Regions from separate parts of the Ferdinandcohnia sp. Marseille-Q9671 genome, predicted to be linked through region 1. Evidence: predicted binding sites of a transcription regulator. Region 1 holds the regulator's gene; the other holds the start of a gene.
The links. The regulator LexA, encoded in region 1, represses DNA repair genes until DNA is damaged. The targets are predictions, from matches to a motif close to CGAACATATGTTCG.
Positions count from the first base shown of each region.

Region 2: ACWNMY_RS18665 (DUF6434 domain-containing protein) is a predicted target of LexA. The motif match lies at 11,780-11,793, and genes of this name have one in related genera.

Region 1 is NZ_CDRJTA010000004.1:1,065,030-1,080,818, forward strand. It holds gene glnA (type I glutamate--ammonia ligase) at 1-821, shown strand, start outside; gene ACWNMY_RS20515 (DUF4236 domain-containing protein) at 1,121-2,176, shown strand; gene ACWNMY_RS20520 (AAA family ATPase) at 2,190-5,804, shown strand; gene ACWNMY_RS20525 (hypothetical protein) at 5,809-6,246, shown strand; gene ACWNMY_RS20530 (hypothetical protein) at 6,249-6,947, shown strand; gene lexA (transcriptional repressor LexA) at 7,439-8,062, opposite strand; gene ACWNMY_RS20540 (DUF896 domain-containing protein) at 8,498-8,728, shown strand; gene tkt (transketolase) at 8,844-10,847, shown strand; gene sirA (sporulation inhibitor of replication protein SirA) at 11,001-11,444, shown strand; gene ACWNMY_RS20555 (YneF family protein) at 11,531-11,755, shown strand; gene ACWNMY_RS20560 (VOC family protein) at 12,231-12,620, opposite strand; gene ACWNMY_RS20565 (ABC transporter transmembrane domain-containing protein) at 12,812-14,560, shown strand; gene ACWNMY_RS20570 (ABC transporter ATP-binding protein) at 14,564-15,789, shown strand, end outside.
Region 2 is NZ_CDRJTA010000004.1:686,453-702,241, reverse strand. It holds gene ACWNMY_RS18720 (sugar ABC transporter ATP-binding protein) at 1-444, opposite strand, end outside; gene ACWNMY_RS18715 (ABC transporter substrate-binding protein) at 549-1,532, opposite strand; gene ACWNMY_RS18710 (Gfo/Idh/MocA family protein) at 1,806-2,804, opposite strand; gene ACWNMY_RS18705 (Gfo/Idh/MocA family protein) at 3,130-4,137, opposite strand; gene ACWNMY_RS18700 (LacI family DNA-binding transcriptional regulator) at 4,180-5,169, opposite strand; gene ACWNMY_RS18695 (MFS transporter) at 5,434-6,678, opposite strand; gene ACWNMY_RS18690 (CBO0543 family protein) at 6,781-7,305, opposite strand; gene ACWNMY_RS18685 (LL-diaminopimelate aminotransferase) at 7,583-8,749, opposite strand; gene ACWNMY_RS18680 (phosphatase PAP2 family protein) at 8,798-9,454, opposite strand; gene ACWNMY_RS18675 (nucleoside deaminase) at 9,598-10,275, opposite strand; gene ACWNMY_RS18670 (M15 family metallopeptidase) at 10,739-11,569, opposite strand; gene ACWNMY_RS18665 (DUF6434 domain-containing protein) at 11,830-12,387, shown strand; gene ACWNMY_RS18660 (PAS domain S-box protein) at 12,443-14,302, opposite strand; gene ACWNMY_RS18655 (OmpA family protein) at 14,620-15,306, opposite strand; gene ACWNMY_RS18650 (MotA/TolQ/ExbB proton channel family protein) at 15,299-15,789, opposite strand, start outside.

The DNA.
Region 1 (15,789 bases):
TCGTGTTAGAACTGGAGGAAATGGGCTTTGAAATTGAAGCTTCCCACCACGAGGTAGCCCCTGGTCAGCACGAAATTGACTTTAAATATGAAGACGCACTTACTGCGTGTGATGAAATTCAAACCTTTAAACTAGTTGTAAAAACGATAGCACGTAAGCATGGTCTACATGCAACATTTATGCCAAAACCGTTATTTGGAGTAGCAGGTTCAGGTATGCACTGTAACCTATCTCTATTCAAAGGTGGACAAAATGCATTCTTTGATCCAAATGCAGACCTGCAATTAAGCGAAACTGCAAAGCAATTCATTGCAGGTATTCTAAAGCATGCTCCGAATTTTACAGCAGTAACGAATCCAACAGTCAACTCATATAAACGTTTGGTACCTGGTTATGAGGCACCTTGCTATGTGGCATGGTCAGCACAAAACAGAAGTCCGCTTGTGCGTATTCCAGCTTCTCGTGGTTTAAGTACACGTGTGGAAGTACGTAGTGTCGATCCTGCAGCGAATCCATATATGGCAATGGCTGTATTACTGGCTGCTGGATTAGATGGAATTAAGAACAAGCTTACACCACCAGCACCAGTGGATAGAAATATTTACATTATGAATAAAGAAGAACGTAATGAAGCAGGAATTGTTGACTTACCGCCAACTTTAGCACTTGCATTAGATAAATTAAAGCAAGATGAAGTGCTAATTAAGGCATTAGGTGGTCATTTATTTGAACATTTTGTAGAAGCAAAAGAAATCGAATGGGACATGTTCCGTACACAAGTTCATCCTTGGGAACGTGAGCAATATATGACAATGTATTAATAGGATATAACCCTTGATGCCGTTGGTGTTGAGGGTTTTTCTTTTTTGTTTATTTTATTGTTAAGTTGATAAGAAAAAAAGATTCTGATATAAGCGATGAATTTCCCTATTTATATAAAAATTAATAAGAGCCTATTTCTAGACCCATACTAAACAATGCCAACAATGATTGTTAGTTTTTGTGATAGATAATGTCTATTTCTAAATAATTCTTAATAAAGCAGTTGCCCCTTAAATGAGGAACTACTGCTTTTTTTTTAATATCGAGAGACTTTATATCCTAATAAGAGGTGACAACAATGGCTTTCCGCTTTAGAAAAAGTATCAAAATAGCAAAGGGTGTTCGGGTCAACTTTGGTAAAAAGGGAATGGGGGTAAGTGTTGGTACAAGAGGGATGCGTTATTCGATCCATTCATCTGGAAGACGAACGAGGTCTGTTGGAATTCCGGGAACAGGTATCTCCTATGTAAAGACCACTTCCGGTAAGAAAAAGAAAAATTCTTCAGGGACAGTATCCTCCACTTCTACATCTCACACTGTAGACAACCAGGCTCTGGTCGAAGAACATAATCACTATATTCAAACAATCACATCCATGCATCAAATTTCCCCAGAACCAATCGATTGGAGAGAAATCCAAGCAATGCCGGCCCCATTTACACCAGGCGAAATGGGTCCATTACAGCAAGAAGCGTTACATAACCTTCAGACTTACACACCAAACTTTTTGGAACGCATCATTAAGAAACTAGCACAACGTAAGAAGGAAAAATTAAAACATGCAATCCAGCAGGCTAAGCTACAGGATCAATCAGATTATCAAGAGTGGCAGGAATTAACTACTATGGCAAACGCTGTTTTAGCTGGTCAGTCGCGAGCCTATCAAAAAGTAATCACAGAGAGTAGTGAGTTTGAAGAATTATCGTATGATTTCCATGTTCATGATGCCCATACTGTTGAACTGGAGTTCCAGGTGAATGGAGATGTAGTTCCAACCGAGCAATTGTCCTTAACGAAAACAGGTAAGGTATCCAGACGTAAAATGGGAGTTTCTAACTATAACGAGATTAAGAAGGATTATGTTTGTAGTCATGCCGTTTGGGGCGCACGTCATTTGTTTGCTTTTTTGCCAATTGAGCGGTGTTTGGTACATGTGACCGAACATGCGTTGAACACAGCTACTGGTAATATGGAAAACCAAGTTCTTTTATCGATTTTATTCAATCGGGCAACATTGGATAGACTAAACTTTGAGAGACTTGACCCTTCTGACGCCATGGAAAATTTCCAGCATCATATCGACCATTTGAAGACAAAGGGCTTTCGACCAGTGGAACGAATTACAGATTGGTAGGTGATTTCATACAATGAGAAGGAATATAAAAGAGATCGTAACGTTTTTATTTCCGGAGTGGCAAGTCGTTCGTAGCATAAAAAAACATGGCTGGATTAGAAAGGCTGGAGTTACATTCAGAGCCCAGACCCAGTCTACACAACAAGTACGACAAACCCAAGTTCCCCAATCTATGTCACGCTCTACAGAGAAAGGTGGGATTCCAGCTGCTCATAAACCAACAACTAATCATCCTATCACACGAAAAGAAAAGCAGCCTACCATACAGAGCGACCAATTGGACATCATTTTTAACACCATACGGAATGAAATGGGTCAGAAAATGGTTGGACAAAAACGATATTTGGACGAACTTTCTTTGGCAATGAAGCGACCATTTGTCACGGGGATAACTAAGGATAAACCGAAGAATTCCTTCGTTTTATTTGGTCATCCTGGTTCAGGTAGAAAACAAAGTGTAATGGAAATGGCCCAACTTCTTGAAAAGCATAAATTAGTGAAGTACGATACGATTTCTATCCTTGATTTAGCGTCCTATACGACGGATTCTGAATTTCAGTTATTTTTAACGGACTTATATAAATGTTTATATGCGAAGTCGGATATCGTTCTCTTTGAACATATTGATAAAGCACCATCGAAAGTGCTCAATTCAATCAAACAACTAACTACAGCTGGAAAATATGCATTACCAGCACGATATATCATGGAAAAAAATAATCTTGTCGAGGCAACAGGGGCACTACTGCAGCAGTCGATTAGTGAGATCTATGCGAATGGTAAATACCTCGTTTTTCTTTATGATAAGAATCAGCAAAGTTTGATGGATTTAGTGGGATCCCATTTTATGAATGCTGTTGGTGATTTCATTCATATAGAGCCGTATTCCGATGAAGAAAAGAAGCAGTTGGCAGAGCGTGCTCTTATTGGTATACGGGAAAAAGTCGGAAGTCAGCTTTCGATGGCGCTGGAATGGTCAGATGATGTAGCTTCTTATATTGCAGAAAAATTCTCTGATTCAACTGGAATAAAAGGATTAGAAACCGTAGTGGAACAAGAAATTTTTAAACCATTGGCGGAATATAAGTTGAGAAATACGCAAATGGATAATGATGCCGTCAATTTAATGTTGACCGATGGCATGATCGCAGCACAGTTAAATCAGCAGAGCATTCCATTACATCATTATGTCCGTGATACCAATCAAGCGGGATTAGAAGATATAAAGAAAGAACTTGACTTGATTGTTGGATTAACAGAAGTGAAGGATTATGTGTTGCAATTGGAGGATCATGTCGAAATCCAAAAACGTCGACAAAGTCACGGGATGAAGAATTCGAGAATCTCTATGCATATGGTGTTTACCGGAAATCCTGGTACAGGGAAAACGTCGATTGCTCGAATTGTTGCGAAGTATTTAAAAGCGATTGGTGTGTTATCGACGGGTCAGTTAAGGGAAGTCAGTCGAGCGGATTTGGTTGGGGAATATGTGGGACAAACAGCCAGACTTACGAATGATGTGATTAAGTCCGCTCTCGGGGGTGTCTTGTTTATTGATGAAGCATACGCTCTTTATCGGAATGAACACGACACGTTCGGTGTAGAGGCAATTGATACATTGGTAAAAGGAATGGAAGATTACCGTGATGACTTGGTTGTCATCCTTGCAGGGTATAGCGAAGAGATGGAGACATTTTTAAAAGCGAACCCCGGCTTGAAATCGCGTTTCCCAAATAATGTTCATTTTCCTGATTATACATCAGAAGAGATGTGGGAAATCACGCAAATTATTGCAAAACAAAAAGGCTACAGCATCGCAGCGTCTTGTCAGAAACCACTGATTGAATTATATGATAAGAGCCAAATTAAAGGGAAAAACGACAGTGGGAACGGAAGGCTGGTACGAAATACGATTGAGGCTGCGATTTTGAATCAATCACAGCGGCTAATTCAAAATCAAACAGCGGACATTAACGAATTGACTTATGAAGATTTTAAATTTGACGATACATCAAGCTTTGATTTGGAGGCGAGTTTGGCTCCAATAGTAGGGCTGAATCATGTGAAGGATTTTGTTCGGAATCAATATCATATGTTAATTGCGCAGGAAAAGCGACGGAATGCAGGATTGAAGGTAGATACGTCCCAAACGTTACACATGATTTTTAGTGGGAATCCTGGGACGGGGAAAACAACGATTGCTCGAATTATCGCAACGATGTTTAAGGACATGGGACTGTTAAAAGCTGGACATCTTGTAGAAGTCGATAGTGGTGGATTGACAGGGCAATATGCAGGACATACAGCGAAGAAAACAGAGGAAGTATTTCGTTCGGCCCTCGGTGGAGTCTTGTTTATTGATGAAGCCTATGCACTAGCAACAAGTGGTGGAAGTTATGGCCTAGAAGCAATTAATACGTTAGTCAAGCTGATGGAGGATTTCCGTGAAGATATCGTTGTAATCTTAGCTGGATATGAAAAAGAGATGGATGAATTTCTAAAGGTTAATACCGGACTTGAATCTCGTTTCCCGCACCGCATCCATTTTCCCGATTATTCAGCAAGAGAATTGTTTGAGATTGCGAAAATACAAATCTCTTTTAAAGGATTTGGCCTTGTCAATGCGGCTGAATCGGTATTAATGGAGGAAATTACGAAGAAACACCGGAAAACAATAGGTGAATCAGGTAATGGACGAATGATTCGAAATTTCATTGAAGAAATTACACGCAATCAGTCGGTTCGGATTGCGATGAATGATGTACCTGTTGAGGAACTAAATGTTATTTTACCGACAGATATTAAGCCAACTGAGCGGATTTTAAAGAATTTTGACTTAGAAACTGAACTTGCTAGCATTATTGGTCTAGATGAAGTGAAGAATTATATCCGGAGCTTACAGGCTCGATTACGTTTGGAAAAAGAGCGTAAAAAATTCGGATTGCCAGTTGATGGTACACAAACGTTACACATGATTTTCAAAGGAAATCCAGGTACAGGAAAGACGATGATGGCAAGAATTGTGGCCAATGTTTTGTATAATCTAGGTGTTATACAAACAAATACATTGGTGGAAACTGATCGCGCCAATTTGATTGCTGGCTATGTTGGGCAAACTGCAATCAAGACAAAAGAAGTCATCAAGGAAGCATTAGATGGTGTTCTTTTTATCGATGAGGCTTATGCACTTGCTCAAGGTGGTCCAAATGATTTCGGTAAAGAAGCAATTGATACACTGGTGAAAATGATGGATGACCATCGGGATCGACTTGTCGTCATTTTAGCAGGCTATGATGAAGATATGGAGCGTTTTATAAGCTTGAATCCTGGCTTGCGGTCAAGATTTCCGACTATTATTGATTTCAAGGATTATTCTCCACATGAATTAATGGAGATCGCGGAGAAGTTTTATGAAGAAAAGGGCTTTGTCCTAACGGAAGAGGCCAAGGACAAGCTATTGGACATATTCCAACGTGTAGGCTCGATGGATAACTTCGGAAATGGTCGCTATGTCCGAAATGTATATGAGAAATCGTTGAATCATCAGGCTAGTCGTTTAAGCAAAGAGCAGAACTTAACAGAAGAAATGCTCACGACGATCACACTGGAAGATATTAAAGAGGTGTAATGTGATGCGAAAGTTATTAGGGAGTACGTTGGCGTTTGGTTATTTAATCTTTCCGATGAGCTTTATCCTACTTATACTGCTTGTTACCCCGTTGATGTTTCTTTCGGATGTCAGTGCGATTCGAACATCTGGTTTTGCTGGGCCAGATACTGCACTTTCGATGATTGGGGTAAGTGGACTTGTGATTGGGATTTCATTACTGGTCCCAGTCTTACGTAGAATTTACGCGGTTTTCCCGTGGTTGTATCCTTTTGTGAAGATCTTTTTTGTAGGCATGGTCATTATTAATATAGCCCTTTCGATACTGAATTTTGGTTATCAAACGGTAAGTGGTACGAGACATATGTTATTTTTTATCTTAATGATTGTTTTTGTTGTACTAGGACGTCTGGGGATGAGCTTCTATTTTCATCGAAATCCTGTCCATGAAGAAGGTGAGTAACAATGAGCCAGTATAAAAAGGATTTACAAGAACGAATTCAACGAGCTAAAGAAAAATCAAAGAATGCTGGACAAATGAAAACTTTTGGGGAGGAACATAGTGATGTTGAATTTAGAGATGAAGGTGTGCAGCAGGGAAATGAGGCACAGTTCGTAGAGCAAAAAGAAAACATTGAAACTGTGCCTTTAGATAAAGGAAAGGTATTTGAAGGGAAACAGTTAAAAGGGATGAAACGTTTAGGATATATTGCGTTAGCGATTGGAATTGGTGCACTGTTGTTCACGGATACAACAACTGTGGATACGTCTGAGTCAGCAAGAAATGCACTTGAAAACCAAATTTCAACAGCTATATCCGCAGGTGTTGTACTCCTTGAAAATGATGAAAATCTAGGGGCGCAGGATTACACAATAACGCATGCCTCTGATCTGGATGAGACGAAAATTTGGGTTTGGGATTATGCAGCAGAGGACGGCGACTATGTCCAAGTTTTGGTTGATGGCACCCCCGTTTCGGAATCTTTTATGATTCAGCATAAACCAAGGGAATTAACGGTACCATCGACAGGATCTGTCCAGATAAAAGGAATCCGAGATGGTGGTGGTGGGATTACCTATGCCGTGCGTTATGACATTAATGGAACAAGCTATTTCAACACCGCGCCAGAAGGGGAGTTTAATACGTATGAGTTGGTGAGGTGAGGGGAAGATTTGATAGGCGTGAGGAACGCTTATTATAGGAGAGTTTTATCCTTAACTTTTTTCCGTAAAAAAGACACGCCTACAATACAAATGTTTGATGCTATAAAAAATAAAATGAAATGCTATTTTGAAGAGATGCATTATCCTGGTCAATAAAAATGTTTTTGATAATGTTCCGTACACAAATTCATCGTTGAGAACGTGAGCAATGTATGACAATGTACTAAGTTTAATGGACCCTTGACACGATTGGTGTTGAGGGTTTTTTTGGTTTAGGAAATTATAAAAATCAACCTTGTGGACAAGTTGTAAATGAGTTTATCTACATCCAGCTCCAGCGCCTAGCCCCTCGAGGTCATAAGCCAATCCGTCAAGAAGGTCAAAGAGCAACCTTCTCACCGTCTCGTCTTATGCTTGTCGGGGCTGATCAAGGCGCTTGCGCTTTTGTTCTTGCAAACAAAAGGAACATTCGTCTGAATGTTCCTGGATTATCAATGAATGTTTCGATAGACACCTATAACTTTACCTAAAATTGATACATTTTTAAGAATAATTGGGTCTAACATAGAATTCTCTGGCTGTAATCGAATATGATCCTTTTCTTTAAAGAAGCGCTTTACGGTAGCTTCATCTTCTTCTGTCATTGCAACCACGATATCGCCGTTGTTAGCGGAGATTTGTTGTCTAACGATAACGAAGTCTCCATCAAGTATTCCTGCTTCAATCATACTGTCACCCATAATTTCAAGCATAAAAATTTGATCGTCGTGTGCAGCAAAACGGTCAGGTAATGGAAAATACTCCTCAATGTTCTCAACTGCGGTTATTGGCTGACCTGCAGTAACCTTTCCTATTACAGGTACATTGATAACGTTAGCGGTTGGAATTGTTTCGTTTTCATCGACCTGTAAGACCTCAATAGCACGAGGCTTTGTTGGATCTCTTCTTATTAAACCTTTGCTTTCTAGCCGGGACAAATGTCCATGAACAGTAGAACTTGAAGCTAGTCCTACAGCTTCTCCTATTTCCCTCACGGAAGGTGGATAACCCTTGTCTTTGACTTCTTGTTTAATGTAATTCAAAATATCCTGCTGTCTTTTAGAAAGCTTTGTCATCCCGCTCATCCCCTATATAGTAATTTTTATATTGTTCTATGTATTTTCATTCCTTTTGAAAGTGTTCGGTGAGAACCTTTGGTTATTAAAAATACCGAAATTCTTAAGTAGAGTATAGCATGTTTTACTAGTTTATACAAACATAAGTTCGAATTTTTGTTGACACAAAACATTTGTTCGGTTTATAATAAAATCAACAAATGCGAACGAACATTCTTATAGGAGTGAAACAAGATGTTGAAAAAATTACAAAGCGGGTTTATCTATTATATTCTTTTTCTGTTGTTAAGTATGGGCATGGTTTTTATAACAGCAAGTTAACTTGCATTTACATAAAATTGTGAAGAATAGAGGGATGTAGAATACTTGTAAAATACCTTTTCTTCTAGTACTATGAACTATGATTTAGAAAAGATAATTTTAAGGAGATATTCTATGCTTTCAAAAGATAAAATAGATCGGATCAATACACTTGCAAAAAAAGCTAAGTCAGTTGGTCTTTCTGAGCAGGAAAAGGAAGAACAGCAAGAACTAAGGCAGGAGTATTTGCGAGTATTTAGGAACTCAATGACAAATACATTGCACTCAGTAAAGGTCGTTGATCCGGAAGGTAAGGATGTAACACCCAAAAAGTTAAAAGATAGCAAACGAAAAAGATTACATTAACAAAGAATACATAGGTTTCTATGTATTCTTTTCTTTTTTGTACATACTACATAAGAACAATCATTCATGTGTTATCTCTTAAAGAATGAACTTTTTTGAAAGGATGATTATGTATATGACTCATTCAATCACTGATTTATCAATTGCATCAATTCGAACACTCTCTATTGATGCTGTAGAAAAAGCAAATTCAGGGCATCCGGGGATGCCGATGGGTGCAGCACCTATGGCATATACTCTTTGGACAAGACATATGAATCATAATCCGAAGAATCCTAGTTGGTTTAACCGTGATCGTTTTGTCCTTTCAGCAGGACATGGTTCTGCCTTGTTGTACAGCATGCTTCATTTGGCAGGCTATGGCCTTACACTAGATGACCTAAAACAATTCCGTCAGTGGGGAAGCAAAACACCTGGACATCCTGAATTTGGTCACACTGCAGGGGTAGATGCAACAACAGGTCCACTTGGACAAGGTATTGCGATGGCGGTCGGAATGGCTATGGCAGAGCGTCATTTAGCAGGAGTTTACAATAAAGAATCATTCGAGATAGTCAACCATTATACATATGCTATCTGTGGGGATGGTGATTTAATGGAAGGTGTTTCTGGAGAAGCTTCCTCGCTTGCTGGTCATTTAAAACTTGGGCGTTTGATTGTCTTATATGATTCTAATGATATTTCATTGGATGGTGACTTGGATCAAGCATTCTCAGAATCAATTGAGCAGCGATATAAATCATACGGGTGGCAATATATAAGAGTTGAGGATGGCAATGATGTGGATTCGATTGATAAGGCAATCGAAGAAGCGAAAAGTGATGTTTCACGTCCAACAATGATTGAAGTTAGAACAACAATTGGGTATGGCTCTCCGAATCGACAAGGGAAATCAAAGGCCCATGGTGAACCACTTGGTGCTGATGAATTAAAGCTGACCAAGGAAGCGTATAATTGGACGTTTGAGGAAGACTTTCATGTTCCAAGCGAGGTATATACTCATTTTGAGGAAACGATTAAAAAGTCAGGAGAGCAAAAAGAACAAGAGTGGAAACGTTTGTTCGATTCCTATAAGGAATCTAATCCTGAATTAGGAAATCAATTAGAAATGGCAATTGATGGTACGCTTCCGCAAGGCTGGGAAAACTCGTTACCTGTCTATGAGGTAGGAAAAAGGCTGGCAACTCGTGCATCTTCAGGTGAAGCGTTAAATGCTATTGCAAATAGTGTCCCTCAATTTTTTGGAGGATCTGCTGATTTAGCAGGTTCTAATAAAACCATGATAAATGGCGCAGCAGATTTTATGCCAAATGATTATAGTGGCCGAAACATCTGGTTTGGAGTACGTGAATTCGCGATGGGTGCGGCATTGAATGGAATGGCTCTACATGGGGGTCTAAAAGTATTTGGTGGAACGTTCTTTGTGTTCTCAGATTATTTACGACCTGCAATCCGACTAGCTGCATTAATGAAGTTGCCTGTGACATATGTATTTACACATGACAGTATTGCTGTAGGTGAGGATGGGCCTACTCATGAACCTGTTGAACAATTACCAGCGCTACGAGCAATGCCTAATCTCTCTGTTATCCGTCCAGCAGACGGGAATGAGACTGCAGCAGCATGGCGGACAGCCTTAGAATCAAAGGGTGTACCTACAGCCCTTATCTTAACAAGACAGAACTTGCCAACAATAGAGGGGACTGACAAAAAGGCTTATGAAGGAGTCCAGAAAGGTGCTTATGTGATCTCTCCTGCTAAATCAGGACAACCAGACGCGTTACTACTGGCTACAGGATCTGAGGTAAGCTTAGCTGTAGAAGCACAAAAACAATTAGCAACTGAAAATATTGATGTTTCAGTTGTAAGTATGCCTTCATGGGACCGATTTGAGGCACAACCAATGGATTATAAAGAGTCTGTTATTCCAAAGAATGTGAAAAAACGTTTAGGAATTGAAATGGCAACCCCACTAGGTTGGGAAAAATATACGGGTGATGAGGGGGATATCCTTGCGATCCATGAATTTGGAGCATCTGCACCCGGTGAAATTGTTATGAAGGAATATGGATTCTCAGTTGAAAATGTCGTGAATAAGGTGAAAAAGTTGCTGCAATAATCCAAGTGAAAGGGGTCGGATACGACCCCTTTTATAATAAATTTTCGTTTCGACAAAACTAGACGATTCTTACTCCAACTTAAGACAAAAAACACTGACTCTTTCGAATATACTACTAGTATTATTAGTGGATAGTATTAGGAGGAAAGAGTTATGAGAGAATATTATATTTACTTAATAGAAGAAGAATTTGCAACTCATTACTTTGGACGTGAATCGCTAATCTATCATTTGTTCTTAGAATACAACCATTCCAATCAAGAGAAAAAGGAAGTACTATACAAACAAATAGAGTTTATTACAAGGGCTATTCCTACGTTTCGAATCCAGAAAAAAATAGAATCAAGCCTTGCACATTACTCCGTTTATAAACAATATCATACAAATATTCATACCCTTGAATGGAACGAATTTAATAGCTATGCAAAATTAACGATTACTAGTGAGTACATCCATTTACAATCTACCGGAAGTTATGAGGCAGAGACTGCCTTTTTTGAAATCTTACGTAAATATGATAGATGTTTTTTAGCTATGGACTTCAAATCTAATAAATATGGATGGCTAAATCCTATCAAGGAAAGAAAGTTTGTATAAAAGCTAGGAAAACATAAAGTAAATATTGTATAATAGCTATTGGTTTAGTACACTGTAATGTAGACAACATGAAGGAGGAAGTTTTTATGGAATTATGGTTAGCTATCCTGCTAATTGTGGTAGCTTTACTTGGTGGCGTTGCATTGGGATTCTTTATTGCGCGTAAATACATGATGAGCTACCTAAAGAAAAACCCACCAATTAATGAGCAAATGCTAAAAGTAATGATGATGCAAATGGGTATGAAACCATCCCAAAAGAAGATCAATCAAATGCTAAAAGCAATGAACGGTCAGATGGACAAGCAATAATAAGTTGGACAAGCTAAATCCTTATCATATAAGGGTTTTTTGTCACTTTTATTCGTTCAATTGAGGTAACGGTTTTTAAGATTACGGTACATTCGTGAAATCTTCCACGTTCATTTTGATAAACATTTGATTTAACTTTCAAGGGTTCACAAAGACCGCTTTTTTACTGTTGAAATATCCAGTAGATAAGCGGTCTTTTTGGTTGAAAAATATTGATAAATGCCCCATCCATATTCCTTATTTAGTTGATAGTTCGTATAATTCCTTGCAGTAAATCCATGAGGAGGTAGTACTTTTCTAAAGTAGCTATAATGTTTTCTTCTCTAGCCGTTACCTGCCATGCATGATAATGCTCTTCCTAACGAATTCACCGTTGCTGGGGGAAGGGAGTTACCTGGAAAAAGATGTTCTCTAAGAAAAACAGCCACTCTTCCGACGAAAACGATTCAGAAGAGTGGCTGTTTTTGTTCATAGATTATAAGTCCCTTTGATCGACATTTAACTCTATTAGATTACCATCGGGATCTGCACAAAATATTTGGGCAAACCCGCTAACACTATCTGGTTTTTCTAGTACTGTAACATTGTGCATCGTCAACCAATTCAGTGTATCATAATAATTTTCAACCCTTAGTGCAAAATGACCTTCACGACTTTGTATTGATTTCTCTTTTCGAATGGTTTGTGATTCAGGAAGTACAATTAGATGTAATTGTTGATTTTGTACTTCATACCAAGCGCCAGGGAAATCAAAATCTGGCCGTTCAATTTCTTTCAAACACAGAATATTGCTGTAAAAATCCTTCGCCTTTTGAAGGTTTGTAACAGTTAGGCTTACGTGATGGATTTCTTTATATGTAATCATAGTGACTTCACCTCATTCATTTTATCGACTATGTTCATTATATTGTAAAAAGCAATAAAATATAAATCTTTAGCATTCTCGTTTTGTCTTATATTGAATTTATGTTTTCCCCTATATATTCATTCTTTCCAGAAATTTTAAAATTTGATAAACTATTTACGCACTCATTTCGCCTTTCGGAGGACTATAGGATGAAAATCTTTTTAGATTTAATGTGGTTTTTTAAGCAAGAAAAAAAATCATATCTAACAGGCATATTTTTATTGCTAATTGTTGCTTTTTTGGAGCTAATTCCTCCAAAAGTAATTGGTATGATTGTAGATTTTATTACGCAAGGAACGTTAACTATTGATTCATTAATGAAATGGCTAGGTTTGTTACTTGCTACAGCATGTACAGTTTATATTGTACGTTTTTTCTGGAGGATTATGATATTTGGTTCATCTGTGAAGTTGGCAAGATTATTACGTAACAGCTTGTATGAACATTTTACAAAGATGTCACAAGGCTTTTTCCAAAAGAGAAGAATCGGTGACCTTATGGCACATTCCACCAATGATTTACAAGCGATTCAACAAACAGCCGGCTCCGGAGTATTAACATTAGTAGATTCCCTTGCTACCGGTGGTTTTGTTTTACTGACAATGGCATTTACAATTAACTGGAAGCTTACGTTAATTTGTTTAATCCCAATGCCTCTCATGGCTCTTTCAACAAATTATTACGGTACACTTTTACATAAACGGTTTCATAAGGCACAGGAGGCATTCTCAAGTCTTAACGATAAAGTACAGGAAAGTGTCAGTGGAATTAAGGTTATTAAAACGTTTGGCCAAGAAGAAGAAGATATTGCTTCCTTTCGAAAACAGTCAGATGACGTTGTGAAAAAGAATCTTTCTGTAGCAAAGGTTGATGCATTATTCGATCCAACTATTTCATTAATCGTTGGTATATCCTTTTTCCTTGCCGTAGTATTTGGCTCAAGATATGTGTTAATTGGAGAAATGACACTTGGTGAATTAGTTACATTTACAACATATTTAGGCTTACTAATTTGGCCTCTTCTTGCGTTTGGTTGGTTATTTAATATCGTAGAGCGGGGAAGGGCTTCATATGATCGTGTTTCTAGTCTACTTGCCGAACCTGTGGAAATTAGAGATTATGAGAATGCTAGAGATACGATTCCAACTGGTGACATCACGTATTCCATTTCTCATTTTTCTTACCCTGGAGAGGAAAAACATATACTAGAAGGAATTGATTTTACATTAAAGCGTGGTGAGACGCTAGGAATTGTTGGGAAGACTGGTGTCGGGAAAACAACCTTATTAAAGCTGTTGATTCGTGAATTTGAAGGTTTTGAAGGAAGTATCCTAATAGGGAATCATGAAATAACAGATTATACACTAGAGGGTTTACGAAAAGGAATTGGTTATGTTCCTCAGGATCATTTCCTCTTCTCAGCAACTGTTGCCGATAATATTGCTTTTGCAAATCCGACAGCTTCCCTTAGTAAAATCATAGAAGCATCAAGGCTTGCAAACATCCATGAGGATATCTTGCAGTTTACCGATGGATATGAAACAGTAGTAGGGGAACGAGGAGTATCCTTATCGGGAGGACAAAAGCAAAGAATTTCCATAGCAAGAGCATTGCTTACGAATCCAGAAGTTCTTATCCTCGACGATTCCTTATCAGCTGTTGATGCGAAGACGGAAGAAGAAATATTACGCGCATTACGGGAAAACAGAGCAGGTAAAACAACCATTATTACCTCTCATCGATTAAGTGCAATACAGCATGCGAATCGCATTCTTGTCATAGAGGATGGGAGAATTGCACAGCACGGAACACATGACGAGTTAATGGATCAAGAAGGTTGGTATCGTGATATGTACCATCGCCAGCAACTTGAGTCTCTCGTTGAGCATGGAGGGTAGGATATGGATAAAAAAACAAAGCTAGAACAAAGACGTGTTTTGAAACGACTACTTTCCTATACGAAATCTCATATGAAGGAATTTGTATTTGCGTTTGCGTTACTTTTACTTGCAACGATTGCAGACATTGTAGGACCTATCATCATTAAGATTTTCATAGACGATTATCTAACACCTAGAAATCTCCCTATGGAGCCTCTCATTTATTTGGGAGCTATTTATCTATTCATTCATTTCGCAAAGGTAATTCTGCAATATTTTCAATTAGTGAAATTCCAGGAAATTGCATTAAAAATAATACGTGAAATGCGAATTGAAGTATTTTCAAAGGTTCATAAACTTGGACTAAAGTATTTTGATAAAACCCCAGGTGGAAGTATTGTTTCCAGGGTAACCAATGACACGGAAGCAATAAAGGATATGTTTGTAGAGGTAGTCGCAACCTTTGTGCAAAATGGTGTGTTTTTGATTGGGATTTTTGTGGCAATGTTTTATCTTAATGTTAAGTTAGCTCTCGTTTGTTTACTCTTAATACCGATCATATTTATCCTTATGCAGACGTATCGCAAATTTAGCTCAAAGTATTACCATGATATGAGAGAAAGAATTAGTCAGCTTAATGCAAAGCTTAATGAATCTCTTCAAGGGATGTCTATTATCCAGGTGTTCCGTCAGGAAAAAAGAATGAGAAAAGAATTTGCTGAAATCAATGAAGCTCATTATCAAGCGGGATTTAAGAACATTAAATTAGATGGTCTACTGCTTCGACCCGCTGTTGATTTTATTTATATTTTAACAATTATCATGGTGTTAAGCTTCTTCGGAATATCAGCATTAGAAAGTCCAATTGAAATAGGTGTTCTTTATGCATTCGTAAATTACCTTGAAAGGTTTTTTGAGCCTGTTAATAACATGATGATGAGGCTCTCTTTACTACAGCAAGCAGTTGTTGCTTCACAGCGGGTATTTGAGCTTTTAGATCATCATGAACTTGCACCACAGTCAAATGGAAATGAAAATCCATCCATTGAGACTGGGGAAGTAGAATTTAAAAATGTAAGCTTTTCGTATGATGGTAAGCGTGATGTGTTAAAAAATATCTCATTTACAGCTAGAAAAGGTGAGACTGTAGCGTTAGTTGGTCATACAGGCAGTGGAAAAAGCTCAATTATTAATTTATTAATGAGATTCTATCATGTTGAGAGAGGAGATATTCTCCTTGATGGGCA
Region 2 (15,789 bases), 380 kb from region 1:
AATAATCTGTTTATAGGAAGCATCAAGACTACCTACCAATTTATTTGGATTTAGGTCAACGTTCATTCTCTCAAACATATCTTTTGTTTTTTGATACATTCTAGCTAGATCCAAACTTCCGTTCTTGGTTTTCAGCTCTCGACCAAGAAACATATTTTCATAAATGGGTAAATCATTTATCAAGTTCAGTTCCTGGTGGATGAAGGCAATTCCAGCTTCCTGGGATTGCGCCGGTGAAGCAAATTCCACTTGCTTCCCGTCCATATAAATGGTACCAGAATCCATTTGTAGCACCCCGCCTAAGATGTTCATCAAAGTGGACTTTCCAGCACCATTCTCCCCTAGTAACGCACAGATTTCACCGCCCTTTAAGGTGAAAGATACGTCCTTGAGGACATCATTGTTTCCGAAGGATTTACGTATATGGTTCATTTCGATTATCATGTAATCACTTCCTTAAAAATCAATCCATCTCGGTACTACGGTAAGGAAAATGATAGGCTATAGCAGTTTTGCCATAGCCCACTTTATATCCCGAGCCTCTATTTCTAGTAAGGTGAACCCCCATCGAGAAATTCTTCATAATTCTCTTTATCTACAATTGTGGTAGGAATAATCGTTTCAAGTTCTACGTCTTCACCTTTAAGAACCTTAATTGCAATATCTACAGCATCTTTAACCATTGCAGGGCTATATAGAGCTGATTGAATCCAGATATCTTCATTTTCTGGCATCATATTAAAATATTCCTGCATACCACCGCCGCCAGTTACAACTTTAATATCTGTTCTTCCTGCTTCTTTTATTGCCTGTAGTACACCAATAGACGTTTCATCATCCATTGAGTAAACAGCATCTATTTTATCAAGGCTTGTTAAAATATCGGCAAAATCCTTCAATCCATCTTCTCTCGTAAATTGTGTGGCATATGTGTGTAGTTCTATATTTGGTGCAATTTCTTCAAGTGTATCAACAAAGCCTTTCTTTCTTAGCTCTGAAACTGAACCTGCTGACGGAACTTCAAGCACAACGACATTTCCTTCTTTACCAATCTTTTCAACGATGTAATTTGCACCTTGCACACCCATATCCTCGTTGTCTCCAGCTACACGATATACACCATCTACATCAATTGCAATATCAAAGTTTATAACTTTGATTCCTTCATCTAAAGCTCGTTGAATAGGTACTTCCATACCCTCCCATTGTGGGAAAGCAACAATCGCTTCTGCGCCCCACGTTATTAAATCATCTAATTGTGAGGTCATTTCTGCAGCATTGCTACTTGTTTGAATCTGGTAATCAATTTCATCACTAAGTTCTTTTGCGCGTGCTTCCGCATGGTAAGCAACTGCTGCAACCCATCCATGTGTGACCGCTGGCGCTAAAATACCTACCTTATATTTATCACCCGAGTCTTTTTCAGAATCCCCACTACTAGAATCTCCCGTTTGTTCTGAGTTACCACATGCACTAAGGACTGGAATTAAAAGCAATACAAGCAACGACAATAGACGTAACGCTTTTTTCATTTACATAACCCCCTCGTTTTTGTAAAACTAGAAATCTATTACAAAATGAAATGAAACCTTTTTCAATTGCATTCAAGCCTTGTGCCTTTGTACTTCAAGTTTTGAAGGCCATATGATTTGGATCATACTGTGGCTATCCTCAATCACCGTTGAACTTCTTATTCTAGCTGAGGTACGTGAACTTATATAAGTATTAAATTAAGCGCTTCCATAACAATAAAATTATTTCCATTTTAACTGTAGGGTCTTTGGTATAGTACGAGGTTTTGTCAGCTATACGAAGACTTCTTTTCTTGTTACCAATGACTCTTCAATAGCCGTGAGAAGTTTTATCGTATAGATGACATCTTCAAGTGGAACAGTTTTGTTTACTTCTTCCTTATCAACACAGTTAACAAAGTATGCTAGTTCATTTTGAAATGCATCTACCTCATCAATCAGTAGGACGGACACTTCATTATGATGGTAGTAGATTAATTGTTGTTTACTTTCGTCAATATTTTCAATATTCTCGCCAGCAGTCAGTTTAAACTCTAGGGTCCCTTCAGCTGCCTGTGCTCGTAAGGACATTGTAAAAGGATATCCAATTGGCATTCTCTGAGAAGCCTCAACAAATGCTTTACTCTTATTTTTAAAGGTAAGAATTGTCATGACATGGTCCCAAGCGCCATACTTATTCTTATTACCTACTGCATACACAGACTCTACCTCGCCTTGTAAGTAAGAAACGAAGTCAATATCGTGTAGATGAAGATCAAATAGGGAACCTCCGCTTTTTTCTGGATGTAAAAACCACTCACTCCATGTAGGTACCTGACCTAATCTCTTTGCATGAATAATCTCAATATCTTTTAATTTATTCGTTTCGCTTAACGTTTTAAACATTTTATACGCAGGCCAAAATCGAAGGACGTGTCCTACAAATAACTTCACACCATTTTTATTCACTTCGTCGATAATGCGATTTGCAGATTCTGTTGTTAAGGTTAATGGTTTTTCACAAAAAATATGTTTACCTGCTCTAGCAGCCTTAAGAATATATTCTTCATGCAAGTATGTTGGTAAACATAGATCAATTATGTCAATTTCCTTATTCCGTAACAAGTCATCGTAATCTGTAGCAATTGATCCAGCGAAATGTTCAACAATTTCTTGGTCTTTTATTTTACTTCTTGTTAAGATAGCTTTCACCTGGCAGTGTTCGATATGGTGATACGCCTCAAAATGCTTTTTACCGATAAACCCCAAACCGACAAGCCCAATATTCTTCATTATTCCCTCCCATATTCTATTAATCTAGAAAGTTATTCAAGAGCTACTAGCAAAGGCGCGTTTACACATATATTCAATTGCTACTAAGGTAACCAACAACGAAGATGTACTATATGTATGGGAGTGTATGGTGTGCTATGTTACCATTGTTCGCTCCAACTACTATTTTCACATATTGATATAGAACAAGCATTTACTAAAATCAATACTTGAGGAGAGGAATTGTATGTAATCCGTTACAATCATACTATAAGATATCAAATATTCAGTCAATTCTTTTTTAGGTATATTTGTTCATTTTTACCAGAAATAGTATATAAGGAAATTAATAGCCCAGGATTTGTTCAACTACTCGGAGAGAAGCAATTGCCTGCTCACCAGTTATTGGTGGTTGTGTGTCATGAATGATTGAATTGATAAATGCATCGATGACACCTGTGTTCGTTTGATTATCATTTGTCTGAATCGCTTCCAATTCATACTTCACAGTAGAGCCGTCTCTCATCTCTATGATAAGTTGTGCATGAGGATCATGATATATTTTCATTATCCCTTTTTGACAGTATAGTATCGTAGAATTATCTTCTGACCCATAATACGCCCAGGAGAACGATGCCGTACCCAAACGCCCCTTCTTCGTTTTCAACGCACAAACAACATTGTCACATACTTCGATGGGATTTCCATCATTATCAACTTTATCCAATATGCCATAAAAGGATCGAACATCTTCAATCTCATCATCTAAAAGATAATGGATTAAATCAATTTTATGAATTCCTAAGTCACCTGCTACTCCTAAATGGGATCTTTCTTTTTTAAAAAACCAGGTGGAATTTGTTTTATTTACTCCCCAACTCTCTGGTCCTTTGTGACCAAATGACGTTTTAAATGTGAGTACATCTCCTATTTCCTTTTTCTCTATAATTTCTTTTGCTTTTTGATGAGCTTTCGTGAAACGTTGATTATGATCCACCATTAGTTTTTTACCTGATTTTTGAGCTGCTTCTAGGATCTTCTCAGCATATTTCACATTAATGGCTATAGGCTTTTCACATAATACATGCTTCCCACTTAACAAAGCATTCGTAGTGTTGATATGGTGTGCTTCATTCGAGGAACAATCACTAACTGCAACAATTTCTGGGTTATTAAAAATTTCTTCGACTGTTTTTACGGCTCGCCCACCAAATTCTTTTGCTAGACGCTCTGCTCTTTGAACATGATGATCATAAAAAATAATCTCCTTAACGTGAGGATTTGCTTTATACTCAGGTGCGTGTCTATACCTTGTAATGGAACCACATCCGATAATACCCACTTTTAGTCCCACTCATGAATACCTCCCCTACTTTTCAAGTGTAAGTAGGACAACCTACCCCATTGTTGACTCGCGAATAATTAATTCATGATCTAATACTGTACTTTCTACTTTTTCTCCTTGAATACTCGTAATCAACATATTTACCGCTATGCAGCCCATTTTATACATTGGCTGTGAAATTGTCGTTAATGTAGGATTCGTCATAGTAGAAAAGCTAATGTTATCAAAGCCGACAATGGCAATATTATTTGGAACATGTAACCCACTCACATTCATTCCTTTTAGGGCTCCAATTGCTAGTGTATCTGATACTGCAAACACGGCAGTTGGTTTTTCATCTTGCTGGAATAATATCCTTATTGCTTGAACTCCGTTTTGGAAATCTACTTCTTTTGTATGGTAAATCCATGCATCACGTAGTGGTATCTCAAATTCTTTGAGTGCTCGCTCATACCCATTCCTTCTTTGCCTGGCATATAAAAACTTTTCATCCGAGTTAATGAGAGCAATTTTTTGATGACCTAGTTTAATCAAATGTTTAACAGCCTGATATGCTGCTAATTCATTATCTATTGTCACATAGGGGATTCTTCCTCCCTCTTCATACTCACTACAAAGAATTACTGGGTAATTTCCCGCCAATTCGTTAAGCTTTTGCATGTTGACCGTCGGATCCATTGAGATAACACCATCAGCCAATTTGTTCTTAATCATATTAAAATAAATGTTTTCACGTTGTGGATTTGAGTCTGTTTCGCAGAGAAGGATGTTATAGTTGTGGGCAATTGCTGTATTTTGAATTCCATTTATGATTTCTGTGTAAAAAGGATTTGAAATACTTGGAAGTAGTACTAACAAAAGTCGACTTTCAGAGTTTCGAAGATTTCTCCCTAACATACTGGGTTCATAATTTAGATCTTTTATCGCATTTTCAACTTTAAGTCTTGTTTTGGTACTTACGGATGGAGCATTATTTAGGACCCTTGAAACCGTTGCAACGGAAACACCTGCTTTTTGTGCTACTTGTTGGATATTTGCCATTTTGGTCCCCTCTTTCAATACTATGATAGCAAATTGTAATCGATTACAATTTTGATTGTAGATAGCAAACGAATATTTGTCAATGATTAACCATATACCTGAAATTACACATTTTCGGACATATATTTTAGTAATTCTTGTGATAATTTGATGTAATGGATTACAATTCATTACGGGAGAGAATATATATTTAGCAAACGTTAGATGACAAGGTTTATATGAGAATCGAAAAAGAGAAGTTTTCGCAACTTCTCTTTTTTAATACTATTCCTGAACCTGAACCTGAGCCCCTGCTTTCACGAGTGCCTTACTACCTAGTAGGAAAAACGCTAGAATGAACATGAAGATTCCTGTTCCGATCATAAGCCATTCAATATCTACAATATCTGCAATTGGACCGAAAATGAGCATACCTAATGGCATCATGGAGGTAGAAATCATACCTAAGACCCCAAATACCCTTCCTAGATAGTTTTCCTCCACCTTTTCCTGTAACAACACAGTAGCAGGTGTATTGAAAATCGGCATCGCAATACCTGTTATGAGCATGAAAACTAGATAAATCCAAAAAAGAGGTACAATTCCTAATGCAACTGTACAAAGACCGAACATAATACTTGCCAAAGTCATGGTATGAATTTTATTTTTAAAACCACCCCATGTTGCGATAACTCCTCCACCAAGCATCATCCCGATAGAAAACGCTATTTCAATTGCTGTTAACCGCCACACATCGTCTCCGAAGCTACGCGTCACCTGTAATGGCGTGAGAAAAGCGGCCGGTGCCATTAAAATAAAAAAGACAGCAAAAAATGTAAAAAACGGCTTTAGAAAATCATGATCGCGAATATATTTGAATCCTAACTTTAAGTCTTCAAGATACCCGATAACTTGCTCCCCTTTTGCCTTCGCATGAGAAGGAATTTTAAGAAAGACAAGCAAGGTGAAGATGGCAATCGCTGCTGTAATCACATCAATAAAAAATATAATTTCAAGTGAAGAAACTGTAAGTAACGCAGCACTAACCATCGGGGCAATCAGCATAATTACAGCCTGAATACTTCCGTTCGCCCCGTTTACCTTTGTAAGCTTATCCTGAGGCACAATTTGAGGAAGAATCGCTCCAACTGCTGGAGTTTGAATTCCTGTACCAAGGCCTCGGATCGCTGACATGACGAAAAGCAGCCAAATCGAGTCATAGCCCATTAAAAACAATATAGCGAGAATGAGTGTTGAAAAAGCTATCATTCCATCTGCTATGATAATTAACCATTTTCGGTTATAACGATCCGCCCATACCCCAGCAAATGGAGAAAGAAAAAAGGTAGGTAAAAATCCAAATATTATCGCAAGCGTCATCATCACACCAGATTGAGTATTTAGCGTGATATACCACATAATTGCGTACTGAACGAGCGCTGATCCAAACAGTGAAATCGTTTGACTTCCTAAAAAGAGAACTATATTTCTTTTCCAATTATCAAAGACTTTATTATTCATCGTACCCATATATTCTCCCCTATCTTACAATAAGATAAGAAACTCCCCACAAGAGTTCCGGTTACCAAGAATAATAGTATCCCATTTCCTGTTCGTTTACCATTAGATTTTTTATTTAATCATATCTAAAGGTAGTGGAAACATAGTAAATAAAAAGAGAATCCATAAAACAGATAAGCCCCATGTGACGAGTGGTTTTTTATGATGGAGAAGAAGCATAGGAAACATCACGATATTAAAGAGTATCGACCAAGGCATACTCCAGCCATTATGATGTTTAATTAAATGTAAATACTCAAGATTAATGTATTCAATCGTTACGTAAATAAATATCCAAAATACTATCCATACAAGTTGTTTCCATCTTTCTTTTGGAAATCGTCCAAGATAGATGAGAATCGTGGCGGGATATGAAATATACATAATCATTAAAGAGATAAACGTATGATTACTAAAAAGATTTTCAGCAAAAATAGTTTCTTGATATGTCCAAAGCAAATAATCATGAAACAGAAAATTTTTTAAAAGGTCACCCATGATAAAGAACAAAATGGTTGGGTAGTAACTACGCCATCCTTTCCAATCACCCCATTTAACAGCAGCCAGAAGGAGAGTGGCGTTATAAACTAAATGCATAAGAGACACTCCTGAAGTAGTAGTACTTTTAGAGTACCCAATATTTTACATATCATTTAATACACTAAAAAATTTTATAAAAATAGAAGGCTGCTCCACACGGGAATACCTTCTGATATTTTTCAACATGGGTCAGGGGGACAGTGGGTCAGGGGGACAGGAACCGTGACCCACAACGCTATTTGTATTTAATTGTAAGAAACCGTTTATGTACTAAGTCAAATCTACCCGTTTATTGTCCCTAATAATAAATTTTTGGTCCCTTACTATCCATTCCTTAATTAACCAAGGAACTCCGTTTCAGTCTATCGACTACTTCTTGTAAAATCTCTTCTTCTTGAACAAGACCAATGCGGACGTAGCCTTCACCACTAGGGCCAAATGCGTTGCCAGGAGTGACCACGATACCCGCTTCGTCTAACAATAAATAAGCAAATTGTGTTGATGTGTATGTATCAGGAACCTTTGCCCATACAAACATGGATGCCTTTGGTGAATCCACTTGCCATCCTGCATCAGCAAGACCACGCACAAGAATATCACGTCGTTTTTTATAGACTGCTCTCAAATGGTCGCTAAACTCTGCTGAATAACGTAATGCCACAATGGCTGCTTTTTGGATCGGTAGGAATACACCATAATCTAAATTCGATTTTAGTCGGTTTACTGCTTCAATGACAGTTGCGTTGCCAACAATATATCCGATACGACAACCAGCCATATTAAAGCTTTTCGAAAGCGAGTTGAATTCAACACCTACATCCTTTGCACCTGCAACCGACATAAAACTAAGTGGTTTTTCCTCATAATACAATTCCGAATATGCAAAATCATGCAAAATAACAATTTCGTGTTTTTTCGCAAACTCAATTACTTTTCTAAAGAAATCCTCCGTTGCCATTGCTGGAACAGGATTACCAGGAAAGTTGAGAATCATTAGCTTTGCTTTTTTACAAATTTCCTTAGGAATCGCATCCAAATCAGGTAAAAACAGATTTTTCTCCTCTAACGGCATTCCATATGGAGTTGCACCTGCCAACGAAATCCCTGCCGCATACGCAGTGTAACCCGGATCTGGGACAAGAATCACATCCCCTGGATTTGCAAATACCATTGGAAAGTGAACAAGACCATCCTGTGAACCCATCACCATTAGTACCTCATTATCCATATTAACCGAAACTTCAAATCTTTGGAGATAATAATCAGCTATCGCATCGTATAATTCGTCAATGCCTGTTAACGAGTAGCCATATAAGGAAGGATTCTTTACATGTTTCTCTAATTCTTCCATAACAAAAGAAGGTGGAGGTAAATCAGGGCTACCAACACTTAGATCGATAATGTCGTGCCCTTCTCGTAGTTTTCGTTTTTTATAGTTTGCTAGTTCATTAAATATTGATTCTCCAAATTCGTTCATTTTCTGTGAAAGAGTTATTTTCATTGCTGTCACCTCAGTTGTTTGAATTAGTATCATTATAGCAAGATTTTACTAGCTATGCTTCCTACTTTGGACAAGCAATACATATAGGTACATACATAGCATAAACCATGTTCCCCCTGCTAAATACCCACCAATTACATCTGATACATAATGTTTATTTAGCACTACCTGACCAACACCGATAAAAACTATGAGAAGGGAAAAGATTGTAATGAAGATTCTTTTTACTCCTTTGGTTTTCAGTTTGGATACCAGCAGATAGATAAGGAAACCAAAAAACAACAGCCCCTTCGCAGCATGGCCACTTGGATATCCGTACGAAACAAGAGTTTCACCGATGTTCATAAGATCAATATATACAATCTCACCAGGCCTCTCCCTTTCAATGGTAATTTTCAGCAAAAAAGTGATGACCACTCCCCCTCCCATGACGAAGAGAAATAGGATCATTTGAGCAAGGAATCGTTTTCTAACTAAGAACACTATCATAATTAAACTTAAAATAAATAGTGTACTCGTGTCTGCGAAGAAGGTAATGGCTTGTAGTAGGTGAGACGAAGACGAAGTAACTGCTAATGTAGCCCAATTGGAGGCTAGGCTGTCTATTTGTGAAATACGTTCGGTGATGACTAAATATGTAAAAAGAACAGTGCAAATTACAAGAATGATAGTGAGTATTCCTATAGATTTTGTACGTTGAATCATCAACCCCTCCTTTGAACTAAATCCAACATATTATTTAATTTATATGAAGAAAGTCGCAAAAAAAGCATGTGTCCATAAAACACATGCTACTTTGTAAAGTTTATCACAGCTTGTCTTTAATGTTACAAAAAGAAGGTATTTTTTTACATCTCCTTTTTTGTTTGCCAATCATGAATCATCATTTTATACACTTCTTCTATGTCCAAACTCCTATACTCTTTTAACTTTTCTTCTTTTACCCATTGTTTGGCAAGAGACACCGCATATGGATAGTCCTCCTCCATCATATCAATTACAGCAATACCTTTTTCATATCCTAGTTTCAAATCAAAGTATACATTCAGAAGAATAGACAAATTAGCTAATTGCTGGATCGGACCTGCGATCTTAATTTGTTTTCTACTTAGATAAGGAGTTGTCCCCACTAAATTTGTACTACCACCATATTTATCCTTAGCTGCAAATGCGAGATTTTTTATCCCACTCATATAGAACGCTCCGAAGCAAAGGGGACAAGGCTCCATTGTTGTATACAGAGTATACTTATTAACTTTATTATGTATCCGATTATCAAGTTTAAGCATGGCATTCATTTCAGCATGAGCTAGTTCATTGTGACTCACAACTGTATCGGATAGCTCACCAAAAACAGCACTTTTTCCTCTGGCAACTATCTCATCCTCAGCATTCACAATTACAGCGCCAATCGGCCTTGAGCCTTCCTGAAATGATTCCCATGCTTCTTGAAAGCATTGTTGCCAGGTTGTGGGGATGGTGGACCATTTATAATAGATTGGTAGATGTGTACTATTAACTACCATTGTGCTCACCTCGGATTATTCCTTTACCTTGATTATAAGTAAGTTCGAATTTTTCGTCACTAAAAAATGGCGGAAAATAGAAAATAAGCAAAACCTAAGCTCTTACAGAAATTATCCTACTTTTTTTACAATGGCTCTTTTCTAAAAGATTGTTGCTTTTATATAAAGTGCCAACTATGTTGATTGAAGAGGAAGGTGGCGACTCCTCGAAAATGTATTCACATTTTCTTCGTGCGTGGGTTATTTCAAGGAAGCTATTCAAAGTCCTACGGGAAAAGCGTGAGACTTGAGACCCCGCAGGACTAATTTCACAAATCATATTCCCCCTTTGGGTCAAGGTACCTGTCCCCCTGTCCCAGCACCCCTTTGCACCCTTTATTATAGGTATAATTATGTAAAGTATAAAAAAATGCCAGAGTCCACTATTTTGTGGTCCCTGGCATTTTAATTATACTTGATCCTACTATTTTACTGCTCCCAAATACTCTTCTAATGTAAGGTTATGTTCGGCTATATATTTAGCATGCTCTACACCTACATACCGAATATGCCACGGTTCATACATATAGCCCGTGATGTTCTCTTTGCCTTGTAGATAGCGAATGATAAAACCGAATTCAGCAGCGTGCTGTTTCACCCATTGTCCTTCGGGTGTGTCCCCAAATTCTTGAACGAGTTGGTTGTCCACACTTTCACTCGTAACATCCATGGCAAGACCTGTTTGGTGTTCACTTTCTCCGGGCTTTGCGCTAAAGGTACTTGCCTCTTCCATGCCAAATCCGCCGACATATGAATCAAAAATCACTGCCTGTGTTGAATATGATCGATATCCTGATTGGGCGTGTAGCGTAATTCCAGCATTACTTGCCTCGGCAAACATTTTTTCCAATGCTTCCGCAGCCTCTTTAACCATAAGCTTCCGTTCAGCAACATTTGTGGAAAACGCAACGTTTGGAACAACAAGATTAGCAGGTACATAGTCTTCGGCTAACACTCCAACTTCCTTATTGACAAGTAAAAGAAAGGGGTTATTTGAATCAATCACTGGTTTTATATCTTCAGGCTCCACATTTTCAATCTGTTCACCTGCTGTTTGTGTTTCGGGTGCCTCAATTGTATCTGGCAATCCAGCTGCATTGCTTTCCTTACTTTGGGCAATTTTCCCTACTACAACTTCTTTAATCGACGTATAGCCATCTTGTAAAATATCTGAAAAAGCTTCCTTTGTGAATAGAAAGGAAGACGCTACTAATACGACCACAAAAACCATACAAAACAAAATAATCTTCTTCATGTTTCTATCACTTCCCTATAAAATCGAACTCTAGTACTCTATCTATCATTCTACTATATATTCCACAATTCGACATAGGGAATTAGTTGTAAATTTTCTCCACGGAAAAGGCCGCTTCCCATAAAACACATTAGAATCGTTACCTTGTTTAGCATTAAAGTAGATCAAACCAGTTTTTGTAATTATTTGGCATGTTTATTTTGATTTAAGAGAACAAATGTTCTATTATATGTGTAGGATAATATTCGGGGGTGATAGTAATGAGGCCAAATTTAACCAAAGATCTTAGCGTAGAGGACTTTCTTGATTACTATTGGTTGAAAGAGGAACTGCAATCCTTTTGCAGAGCAAATGGGATAAGTGCTGCTGGATCAAAAATGGAGATTTCTGATAGAATTGTAGCATTTCTTCAGTCAGGAGAGATAAGAAAACCTATTAGAACAACCAAAACAAACAAGAAACCAGATTCTGAATTAAGTCTAGATACAGTCATTCATGAAAACCTTCGTTGTAGTCAAGATGTAAGAGCCTTTTTCAAATCAGTCATTCCAAATTTTCATTTTTCTACCTATATTCAAAACTATTTTAAGAACAATATCGGGAAAACATATCGTGATGCAGTTGATGCTTGGCATGAGGAAGAAGCGCGTAAGAAAGACCCATCTTATAAGAAAATGATCGCTCCTCAATTTGAATACAATCAATTCATTCGTGATTTTTTTGCAGACCCGAGAAATCGTGGAAAAAGTCGTGGAGAAGCGATTGAGGCATGGAATTCTATCAAGAGCGTACCAGGAAGCAATATATATACAGAGTAACACTTATGAGATTGGGTCAGGGAACCTGTCCCCCTGACCCACTTTAACATAATGATTATGTTTCACCCATAACCAGTGGTAACCTAACATTAACAGTAGTCCCTTGATTTTCAATACTTTCAAATGTAATGGTTCCCTTGTGTTCTTTTATAATTCGATAGCATAACATTAAACCTAGACCTGTTCCCTTTTCTTTGTTACTAAAGAATGGTTCTCCAAGTTTCTTAAGTCTGTCTTCGCTAATACCAGTGCCGTTATCAATGACTTGAATAAGTAATATATTTTCATCCTCAAAACGTACAGTAATTGTAACGAATCCATCTTTCTTAGTATCGATTGCCTCGATACTATTTTTACAAAGGTTCAGTAAGACCTGCTTGATTTGATTTGCGTCACACATAATCATAGGGATTTCTTTTTCAATCTTTAGTAAAAATTCAACATTTTTGAGATGAGCTTCTGACTCTAGTAGGGTTGTTATGTCCTTCACTAAAGAAGGGATACTTGCCGGTTTTAATCTTATTTCCTGTGGTTTGGCAAGCGACAGAAATTCCTTAATAATGTCTTCAATCCTATTAAATTCATTAAGAATTACATGAAAGTATTCTTCTTTTCTCACTCCTTGCTGGAAAAGCTGTATAAAACCTTTAATAGAAGTAAGAGGATTTCTTATCTCATGAGCAACACCTGCTGCTAACTCCCCTACTAATGATAACTTCTCGGATTTCCATAATAGTTCTTCTGCTTTTCTTTTATCCGTAATATCTTTTGCAACAACCATGATATGTTCCACCAAATCATTTTCACCTATTACAGCTGTACCAGTACATTCAAATAACTTCCAATTTCCATTTGAATGTAAAAGCCTCAATTCCACCTTAGATGGAGTTTTCGTCTTAATTACCTGTTCGAAATGATACAAAATAGTAGGCAAATCCTCAGGATGAATTAGGTGCTTTGTATCTTTCGTCTCAAAATACGTTGGAGAATAACCTAGTATTGTTTCATGAGACGGTGATGCATAAATTCCATTTCCGTAAAGATCGAATAATATAATTAAGTCAGTCATGTTTTCAGCAATCAACCTATATTTAGACTCACTCTCAAGTAAATCATGTTCTACCTTTTTCCGGTCTGTAATATCTATACAGGAACCAATCACCTCAACGACTTCCCCACCTCGGTATATAGGACTTAATGCTGCTAGATAGCTAATCCCATTTATCTCTCCTTCATAGGTAACATTTTCTTCCCCATTCCAGGCTCTTTGATAGTAATTATTCTTTTCTTGGGCTTCCTCTGTTGGGAGAAAGTTAAATAACTGCTTCCCTACTACATCTCTTGGAACTAAACCTAATCGATATAATAATTCACCGTCGCATAAAGTATGAATAAATTGGTTACTCACTTTTTTATATTTAAAAGTCATACCTTGCTGAAGACGTATTGTTTCAGTAAGTTCTATTTTTTGTTCATTTACTTTAAGTTGATTATACAAGTGTACGTGTGCACTTTTATATTCTGTAATGTCATAAATGGAACCACCTATCGCAATGACCTTACCCTCATCATTAAATATAGGGGTCGATCGATCTCGTAGCCACTTAATTTCCCCATCAGCTCTAATAATTCGATATTCTATATCTGTAGGTAATCCTTTCAACTGTTGACTAATCACACTTTCTATCATGATCCTATCCTCAAGATATACCGAGTCTATCCAGAGTTTAGGATGAGTGATAAAATCTGACTGCTTATATCCATATAATGAGGCATATCCAACCGATACAAATAAGGTTTCGTCTATTATATTTCTGTACCAAATCGTTACTTCTGGACTATCTAATAGTCTACGTACTTGTTCATTAATCTCTATATTTTCTTCAAAAAGTGAAGCAATAGATGTAACATTCATTTGAAAGCTCCGTTCCTTATATAAATATATAAAAAGACTTCTCTTCTTAAGAAAATAACCAGTACATATATCTTTGATGTAACCTTTACTTTTTACGATTCACTACTTTCTTTTAAATTTAATTCAAACTTATACAGGAAAAGTATACTATGTATTCGAAGTAAATTAATATAATTTTCAAGTAATTTAAAAATAAATTTTTACAGAAAAATAAAGCCCACCTTCATGAATAGGTGGACCTTACTTAATACAAAATTTTATGCAACTGTGTTTACTCTGTTTTATAGTTTTGTATACCATATGAAAACGTCTACTCATCAATTCCCTAACAACTCTCTTGTTTTTTCCAAAATCTCTTGATCCTTTAAACGGAATTTGAATTCAACTCGACGGGATTCTTGATTGCTGTAGTTTCCATTGGGATCCGTTCGTCCATCTGTAAACGACCGACCGTTTACGGTTAGTTTTGTTCGTAGGTGTTCCTGGATGTTTTTATAAGGAAATTGTGGACTTAGGATATATTCTGCCACACTGAATGCCCTCTGCTGGGAAAGTTCCATGTTATATAAATAGGTTCCGTCTTTATCAGCATGTCCTTCAATGATGATTTCAGAAATATATTCCTCATAGCCGTTTTCAAGCAACACGTCCAAATAAGCAGGGACGAACTCGTTTAAAAATGTAAATGCCTCAGGCTTCAATACAGCTGAATCATATTCAAATAAAATATCTGTATTAAAAAGCAATGCACCCGTTTTTTCATCAATTTCAATGCTCGAGTCACTAAATTTTTCATTCAAATCCTCTATTAGTCCTACCCTTACTCCCATGATTTGATCAATCGTTTTCTTCATTTCTTGGATTTGGAATGATTTAATTACCATCATAATGATAAATACCAGAATAAAACAAAGTAAGACTGTTGTTAACAAATCTGTAAATGACGGCCAAAATGAACTTTCCTCTTGCTCCCGGTGAAATAACCTCTGATATTTATTAATCATTGGTCCCAATCCTTATCCGACTGTGTTCTTGTACCGTGTTATGTGCGATCGTCTGAAGTTGACGATTGAGTTGTTGAAATTCCTGACCAATATCTCCAAGCGTTTGCTGCAACTGACGCGCGCTTCTTTGCTGTGTATCTCCAGTAATATCGCTAATTTGCTTAAACTCCCGCTTCACAGCATCATTCATTTCTATGATATACTCCCCAATATTCCTACTAACTTTATCAAGCTTCTCGCCAAGCGTCCCTTCCAAACTAGAGACATACTTTGAAAGAGTATCCCTTAATGCATTCACACTCGTATCAATTTGATTCTCTTTATACGTGAAGGAATCTGCCATTTGTGTGATTGTTCGATTCATCTCTTGTAATAACTTCCCGTACTTCATAGCTGTCTGTTCATTCGAACGGGAAGCTTCACTTAAGTAGCTTTCGATTGCTTGAGAATTTGTTAGATGAACCTGTAAATGTGAATTAAATT